DNA from 2 places in the Hathewaya limosa genome. Region 1 is predicted to be linked to the other one. Evidence: riboswitches for the same ligand, from Rfam matches in the RefSeq annotation. Region 1 holds a riboswitch; the other holds the start of a gene.
The links. A riboswitch is a leader RNA that binds a small molecule or an ion and turns the genes downstream of it on or off. The one in region 1 is predicted to bind S-adenosylmethionine.
Positions count from the first base shown of each region.

Region 2: it holds a riboswitch for S-adenosylmethionine, as region 1 does, so the genes downstream of both, metK (methionine adenosyltransferase) here and QOZ93_RS10825 (methionine ABC transporter ATP-binding protein) in region 1, are expected to answer to the same signal.

Region 1 is NZ_JAUSWN010000019.1:32,711-37,187, forward strand. Features, by position in the region: gene QOZ93_RS10815 (amino acid ABC transporter ATP-binding/permease protein) at 1-594, opposite strand, end outside; gene QOZ93_RS10820 (ABC transporter ATP-binding protein/permease) at 587-2,329, opposite strand; SAM riboswitch class I at 2,484-2,591, shown strand; SAM riboswitch class I at 2,678-2,785, shown strand; gene QOZ93_RS10825 (methionine ABC transporter ATP-binding protein) at 2,856-3,656, shown strand; gene QOZ93_RS10830 (methionine ABC transporter permease) at 3,686-4,345, shown strand; gene QOZ93_RS10835 (MetQ/NlpA family ABC transporter substrate-binding protein) at 4,365-4,477, shown strand, end outside.
Region 2 is NZ_JAUSWN010000001.1:122,822-127,298, forward strand. Features, by position in the region: gene spoIIID (sporulation transcriptional regulator SpoIIID) at 1-192, shown strand, start outside; gene mreB (rod shape-determining protein) at 371-1,369, shown strand; gene yyaC (spore protease YyaC) at 1,441-1,962, opposite strand; tRNA gene QOZ93_RS00565 (tRNA-Tyr) at 2,231-2,315, shown strand; tRNA gene QOZ93_RS00570 (tRNA-Thr) at 2,332-2,407, shown strand; tRNA gene QOZ93_RS00575 (tRNA-Tyr) at 2,412-2,496, shown strand; tRNA gene QOZ93_RS00580 (tRNA-Thr) at 2,521-2,596, shown strand; tRNA gene QOZ93_RS00585 (tRNA-Tyr) at 2,602-2,686, shown strand; tRNA gene QOZ93_RS00590 (tRNA-Thr) at 2,708-2,783, shown strand; tRNA gene QOZ93_RS00595 (tRNA-Tyr) at 2,789-2,873, shown strand; SAM riboswitch class I at 2,996-3,102, shown strand; gene metK (methionine adenosyltransferase) at 3,201-4,376, shown strand.

The sequences.
Region 1 (4,477 bases):
CCCAAAGGAATTTCTATAACTTATTCCACTTTCCTTTCCTAATTTTGATGTGTAATATGGAATAAAAAAACCTATTATAATATAGGCAAATAATGCAACTATACCTAAACTTATATTAATTTTGGAAATATATATTACCATTATCAAGGATGTTAAAAAACCTATACATATAGGTGCTATAGTGTGTGCATAAAATACTTCTAATAATTCGATATCACTGGTTATAATAGAAATTAAATTTCCTTTTTCTTCACCATCCAATTTAGCCGGACTCAATTCTCTTAATTTTTTAAAAACCTTATCTCTTAATAAAGCTAATAATTTAAAAGCTATATAGTGTCCTGAATATTGTTCTAAATATCGTAGTACTCCTCTTAATAATCCACAAGTAATAATAACTATAAAAATATTTTTTAAGGTCGTATCTTTATATAAACCCATTATATTTAATATGCCTTTTCCTCCATATATGGTTATAAAAATAGAACTTAAAAAACCTAATACCCCCATTGTAATAGTTATAAACATTATATGTAATAGAGGTTTTAATAATCCTATTAATTTACCCATTATAGTCATACCTGATCTACGCATAATTTTCCTCCCCTATACATTCTAATTCTTCTTGTTCATTAACTAATTTACTATATACTTTTTCATTATCCATTAATTCTTTATGCATTCCTTGTTCTATAATTTCACCATTTTCCATAACATATATGTTATCCGCATCTTTAATATTATAAAGTCTATGTGATATAACTATAACATTCTTAATTTTTGAAAGTTCATAAACTATTTCCATAATCTTATTTTCACTTTCTACATCAATATTAGAAGTAGCCTCATCAAATATATACACCCTACTATTATGCAATAAAGCTCTTGCCAAGGCCAAACGTTGCCTTTGTCCACCAGATAAATTTGCTCCTGAGTCCTTAATCTCACTTTTTAACTTTTTAGGCATAGAATATACAAAGTCATATAAATTTACTTTTTTAAGAACCTGTATAAGTTCATCTTCCGTAGCATCCATTTTACCCATTTTTAAATTTTCTTCTATAGTCCCTGAAAATATATAACTATTATGAGAAACTAAAGTTATATCATTAAATCTTTGTTCATCTCCTAATAATTTTAAATCCTGTTCTCCCATAGTTATACTTCCATCGTACTCTTTAAATAACCCCATTATTAAACTTACTATCGTACTTTTACCACATCCCGATGTTCCAACCAATGCAGTTAAATTCTTATCCTTTATACTTATGGAAACATTTTTTAAAATCTTTCTATTTTTTTCATAAGAAAAATTTACATTTTTTAATTCTATATTGTTGTTACAAAAACCTATAATTTTATTATCTTTATATAACTTCTCTTCAAGATCAATTATTTTAAAAATCTTTTCTGATGCAGCAATACCATTCATAGCTACATGGAAAAATGAACCTAGTTGTCTTACTGGAATAAAAAATTCTGATGATAATAAGATTATAGAAAATACTCCCCCAAAACTTATATTACCTTTTTGTGCTTCCATAAGGCAGATTATTATTCCTAAAGCACTTCCTCCGAATGCTATCAAATCCATAACAGTTATAGAATTTAATTGCATGGACAAAACTTTCATTGTTATATTTCTAAAATTCTCTGCTTCTTGGTTCATCTCTCTATTTTTGTCTTCATCTCTACTATATATTTTAAGCGTTGTTAAACCTTGAAGATTCTCTAAAAATGAATCTCCTAGGTTTATATAAATACCCCAATATTTCCTCAAAAGCTTTTTAGCTAGTTTCATTACAAGTACAATTGAAATTGGAATTAATGGTACACTTAAAATTAATATTACTGATGTTTTAATGCTTATAAAAGACAATACTATAAATAATGTTAAAGGTGCTATCATACTATAAAAAAACTGTGGTAAATATCTTCCAAAATACACTTCTAATTGTTCTATTCCTTCGACTGCTACTTGTACTATTTCTGAAGAAGAAATTTTATCATTGTAATGAACGCCTAATGATATTAATTTACTGTAAACATTATTTCTAAGTTTAATACGAGCATTAGCTGAAGCTTTATAAGACGATTTTGTAGCCTTATAGTCACAAATATATCTTCCTATTATAGCTACAATTACAACACAAAACACAAGAATACCTTGCTCTTTAGTTACTGAATTTTTATATAAATTCTCTAAATAAAATCCAAGACTCATAATCATAACTATATTTAAAAGTAGGCTTATCCAATTCATAAACACCGTTGAAAAAATCCACTTTTTAGACTCACGTGCCATCTCAATTAATCTTTTATTGAACATATAACTTTCCCTTCCTTCAATGATAATGACTATCATTTTAAATTGTAATTAATTATCGCAATTTAGTCAATGGTTATTTAAATAATTAAATTTTTAAAATATTTATTGACAGAATAATTTTTAACAATTATAATATAAACTAATTTAATAAAGACTCTTATTAAGAGTGGCTGAGGGACTGGCCCTATGATGCCCGGCAACCCGCATATTTAATGCAAGGTGCTAATTCCAGAGTGATAACCTTGTTATCCAAAGATAAGAGAAAACGATAATTCATCCTCTTATCTTTTAAGAGGATTTTTTTATTACATAAAAAAATTAATGAACTTTACTAAAAATTTAATATTACCCTTATCAAGAGAGGTGGAGGGACTGGCCCTATGAAACCCAGCAACCAACATATTTTATGTAAGGTGCTAATTCCAGAGTGGTAATTTTATTACCCGAAGATGAGAAACTTTTTTAAACCTCTTCTTCAAAGAGGTTTTTTTATTTTCAAATTTTATTATAAAGGAGATATAAACCTATGATTCAAATTAAAAAATTAAGCAAAGTATATACTCATAAAAATACTTCAATTGAGGCTTTAAAAAACATTAACTTACATATAAAAGAAGGAGACATTTTTGGAATAATGGGATTAAGTGGCGCAGGCAAATCATCTCTTTTAAGATGTATAAATGCATTAGAATCACCTACTTCAGGTGAAATATTAATAAAAAATCTATATGAGGAAAGCACTGATTATTTTGATATAAATAAATTACCTAAAAAAAATTTAAGAAGTGTAAGAAAAAAAATAGGAATGATTTTTCAACACTTTAATTTGCTTATGAACTCCACAATATACGAAAATATAGCCTTTCCTCTAAAACTTTCTAAGCTATCTAAAAAAGATATAGAGAATAAAGTTTTAGGACTTTTAGATTTAGTTAATTTAAAAGACAAAAAAGACATGTATCCATCAAATTTATCTGGAGGTGAAAAACAAAGAGTAGGAATTGCTCGTGCCCTTGCTAACAATCCTAAAATCCTTCTTTGCGATGAAGCAACTTCAGCATTAGATCCTATTACAACAGATTCTATAATAAAACTTTTAAAAAAAATAAATAAAGAACTTAATATTACTATAATAGTTATCACACATGAAATGGACGTTATAGAAAAACTTTGTAATAAAATAGCAGTCTTAGAATCAGGAATCATTGCAGAAGATGGATATGTTTCAGATGTATTTACTAATCCTAAAAGCAAAACATCAAAACATTTTCTAATAACTTGCCAAACTAAAAATAATAATATACAAAATTCTAAATTATATTCATAAAAAATTTGTTAAAAAAAGAGGTGATTAACATGAAAAACATTTTAGAAATCTTATATTCTATACCAAAGCCATTACTACAAACCTTATATATGGTATCTATATCAACCTTATTTTCTCTGATTCTAGGATTACCTTTAGGAATAATTTTGCGGGTTACTTCTAAAGGACATATATTAGAAAACTCTAGAATAAATAAAATTTTAGATACTATTGTAAATATCTTTAGATCAGTACCTTTTATTATTTTAATTGTAGCACTATTTCCTATATCTAAAATATTAGTTGGCACTACTATTGGGTCTACAGCCGCAATTGTTCCACTTTCTATAGCCGCTACTCCTTTTGTAGCTAGAATCATAGATACATCATTAGGTGAAGTTCCATATGGGCTCATTGAAGCAGCTCTTTCTATGGGTGCCAATAATTTTGAAATTATATTTAAGGTTATGTTAAAAGAAGCATTGCCTTCCCTTATATCTGGAATAACTTTAACAATTATAAACATAATAGGATATTCTGCTATGGCTGGTGCTATAGGAGGTGAAGGTATTGGTGATTACGCCATAAGAGAAGGTTATATGAGATATAACAATGAAATAATTTTAATAACTATAGTTGTTTTAATAATTCTAGTGCAAATCATTCAGAGCACAGGAAACTATTTTACAAAAAAATTTGATAAAAGATAAAATTTTAGGAGGAATTTATATGAAAAAAATCGTAGCTTTAATCTCAACACTTTTATTAACTATAACTTTAGTAGGATGTGGTACTAATAAAGAAAGTCAAAATTCATCTAAGACTTTAATAGTTGGTGCATC
Region 2 (4,477 bases), on a different contig from region 1:
ACAATAAGAAAAACCGCTACAGTTTTTGGAGTAAGTAAAAGTACAATTCATAAGGACATGACAGAAAGACTTCCTAAAATAAATCCACAAATTGCAAGCCAAGCTAAAAATGTTTTAGAATTAAATAAGGCGGAAAGACATATAAGAGGTGGAAAAGCTACCCAATTAAAATATAAAACTATGGAAGTTTAAAAATACCTATTTCATATGCACAATTATTATGTTAGAATAGTTAATGTGATATTTTACAATGCTTAAATTAAAGTAAAAAAAATTTTTTAAAAATTTATTCTAAAAAAAAGGTTTTTTTTGATTAGTATAGAAGTAAAATATGTTAGAACTAATATACCAATGAGCAGGAGTGAAAGCTATGTTTTTTTTCGGAATGGGTACTGATATGGGTATAGATTTAGGTACAGCTACAGTTCTTGTATACATAAAAGGAAAAGGTGTAATCTTAAAGGAACCTTCAGTAGTTGCAATCGACAAGACAAATGATAGGGTTTTAGCTGTTGGAGAAGAAGCAAGACAAATGATTGGTAGAACACCAGGGAATATAGTAGCAACAAGACCATTAAAAGATGGTGTTATCTCTGATTATGATATGACAGAAAAAATGTTAAAACATTTTATTAGAAAAGCTTGTGGAAGAAAGAAAGCAACTCCAAGAGTTGTTATTTGTGTTCCATGTGAAGCTACAGAGGTTGAAAGAAGAGCAGTTAAAGGAGCGGCAAAAATGGCGGGGGCAAAAATGGTTCAATTAATAGAAGAACCAGTAGCAGCTGCTATAGGTGCAGGCTTAGATATATCTAAAGCTAGTGGAAATATGGTTATAGACATTGGTGGAGGTACCACAGATATAGCAGTTATATCTTTAGGTGGTATGGTTGTAAGACAATCTATAAAGGTAGCTGGAGATGAATTTGACGAAGCAATTATTAAGTATATAAGAAAGAAACACAAGCTTATGATTGGTGAAAGAACTGCAGAGGAATTAAAGATAAATATTGGTTGTGCATATGAAGTAGAAGAAGAAAGTATGGAAATAAGAGGAAGAGATTTAATTACAGGACTTCCTAAAAACATAACAGTAACTTCTAGTGAAATGAGGGAAGCTTTAGCAGAAGCTGTAGAAGCTATAGCAGAGTGTGCACATGCTGTTCTTGAAAAGACACCACCTGAGTTAGCATCTGATATAGCTGACAAAGGAATTGTTATGACCGGTGGTGGAGCATTATTAAATGGGCTTGATAAGTTAATCCAAGATCATACTAAGGTACCAGTATATGTAGCAGAAGATAGTGTATCTTGTGTTGCATTAGGAACAGGGAAATCATTAGATTCCATAGAATATATGGGAAAAGAATAATATATTATTAAGTTATTATGTAAATAATAAAAAAATACAAGCTATATTATAAATAGCTTGTATTTTTTTATCTAAATTTTTAATGTATAAGATTTTTCTAAAGAAATACAAATTTTTTTAGCCATATTCATGATAAAACTTAATCTAATACTTCTAGAATAAAAAGGTTCCGAATTATTATAGGAATCAACAACTGCTACTATGGATAGGTTACCTACAGGAGGTAAATATTTTCCTACGCCTTTTCCAGGACATATGGGGTAATCTCTAATTATTATGTTACCTATATCTTCATCATCACTTAAACAAGCATCTATTCCTATAATGTTATGATTGGGATATTCATTATTTATATAGTTTAAGTTTTCTTCTAAATTTAAGGCGTGAATAGGTTTGTTTAAGGAGCCAAATACTTTTAGAGGAAACTTTCGATCTATCAATAGAGAACCTACTAATGGACCTAAACAATCACCTATGCATCTATCAGTGCCTATACATACTATTATAGTTTTTTCATCTATGGTTTTTTTTAAAGATTCAACTAGTGTATTTATACAGCGTTCATTTAAATAGTTAATACAAGTTTTATCCACAAGGCACCTCCTAAATATAGCAGAGTTTTAAAGGATAGTATATAATATTACACTAATAAAAATATGTGAATGAAAGATTAAATATGAAGAAGGTGTAAAAAAACATATTAATTTTTAGTAAAAAGGAGTATTATAAAGAAAATATAAGTATAAAGAAAGTAATCTTCTTAAATAAGGAGAAAACGACTTGAAATAAGAACCGTAAAAATGTATACTACTTCTTGTCGGAAATACACGACAACAAAACATAATAAGTAGTATTAAATAGGGATGAGTTCCCGAGTGGCCAAAGGGGGCAGACTGTAAATCTGTTGCGTTTCGCTTCGATGGTTCGAATCCATCCTCATCCACCATTATTTTAATACTTATGCTGGCATGGCTCAATTGGCAGAGCAGCTGACTTGTAATCAGCAGGTTGTAGGTTCAATTCCTATTGCCAGCTCCAATTTGGAGGAGTTCCCGAGTGGCCAAAGGGGGCAGACTGTAAATCTGTTGCGTCTCGCTTCGATGGTTCGAATCCATCTTCCTCCACCATTTTAAAAATAGAATATGTTTTGTGCTGGCATGGCTCAATTGGCAGAGCAGCTGACTTGTAATCAGCAGGTTGTAGGTTCGATTCCTATTGCCAGCTCCATTTTTGGAGGAGTTCCCGAGTGGCCAAAGGGGGCAGACTGTAAATCTGTTGCGTTTCGCTTCGATGGTTCGAATCCATCTTCCTCCACCATTTTAAAAAAATATATTTTGTGCTGACATGGCTCAATTGGCAGAGCAGCTGACTTGTAATCAGCAGGTTGTAGGTTCGATTCCTATTGTCAGCTCCATTTTTGGATGAGTTCCCGAGTGGCCAAAGGGGGCAGACTGTAAATCTGTTGCGTTTCGCTTCGATGGTTCGAATCCATCTTCATCCACCAAGGACATGTTTTCATGTCCTTTTATTTTTTATCATTTAAATGTTTCTATTGACCATGTAATAAGATTATGCTATGATGAAGTTATAATGTAAATATAAAAAAATAAAAAATTAAATAAAATGCTCTTATCAAGAGAGGTGGAGGGAAAAGGGCCCTGTGAAACCCGGCAACCAGTGTATAAACACTAAGGTGCCAATTCCTGCAGAATTTTATATCTGCAAGATAAGAGGTGGTAGATATTAACAACCTCTTCTTATTGAAGGGGTTTTTTTATTAGGAAAAAAGGCCATGCTCTAGAAAAGATAAACATTTTGGAGGGAGAATAATATGAGAAAGTTATTTACATCAGAGTCAGTTACAGAAGGACATCCAGATAAAATATGTGATCAAATTTCAGATGCTATTTTAGATGCTATTTTAGAAAAAGATCCTCAAGGTAGAGTTGCGTGTGAGACAACTTGTACAACTGGTGTTGTTTCAGTAATGGGGGAAATTACTACTAATTGTTATGTTGATATTCCTAAAGTTGTAAGAAAGACTGTAAGTGAAATAGGATATACAAGAGCTAAATATGGATTTGATGCAGAAACTTGTGCTGTTATGACATCTATTGATGAACAATCACAAGATATTGCTATGGGCGTAGACGAAGCTTTAGAATCTAAAGAGGGTAAAATGGATACAATAGAAGCTATTGGTGCTGGAGATCAAGGTATGATGTTTGGATATGCATCAAATGAAACAGCAGAATATATGCCACTTCCAATATCACTTGCTCATAAGTTAGCTTTAAGATTATCACAAGTTAGGAAAAATGGAACATTAGGATATTTAAGACCTGATGGAAAAACTCAGGTAACAGTAGAATATGAAGGTGATAAACCTGTTAGAATAGATACAATTGTTATTTCAACTCAACACGGTCCTGATGTTACTCGTGAACAAATTGAAGCTGATTTAATAAAATATGTAATTAAAGAAATAGTTCCTGAGGAATTATTGGATGGAAATACAAGATATTTAATAAATCCAACAGGAAGATTTGTAATTGGTGGACCACAAGGTGATACAGGATTAACAGGAAGAAAGATTATAGTAGATACTTATGGTGGAGCTGGAAGACATGGTGGCGGTGCTTTTTCAGGTAAAGATCCAACAAAGGTAGATAGATCTGCAGCATATGCAGCAAGATGGGTTGCTAAAAATTTAGTTGCAGCTGGTATTGCTGATAAATTAGAAATTCAGTTAGCTTATGCTATAGGAGTTGCTAAGCCAGTATCTATTTGTGTTGAAACATTTGGAACAGGTAAGAAATCAGAAGAAGAGATTGTTGAAATAATTAATAAAGTATTTGATTTAAGACCGGCTGCTATAATTAAAGAACTAGATTTAAGAAGACCTATATATAGACAAACAGCAGCATATGGCCATTTTGGAAGAATAGATGTTGATCTTCCTTGGGAAAGATTAGATAAAGTAGAGAAAATTAAAGAATTAATGTAATTAAATATTTTATAAAGGACACGATTACTCATTTATTTGGATAATCGTGTTTTCTAATTTTATATAAATTTTATGTTATAATTTAATAATAAGAGTTATAA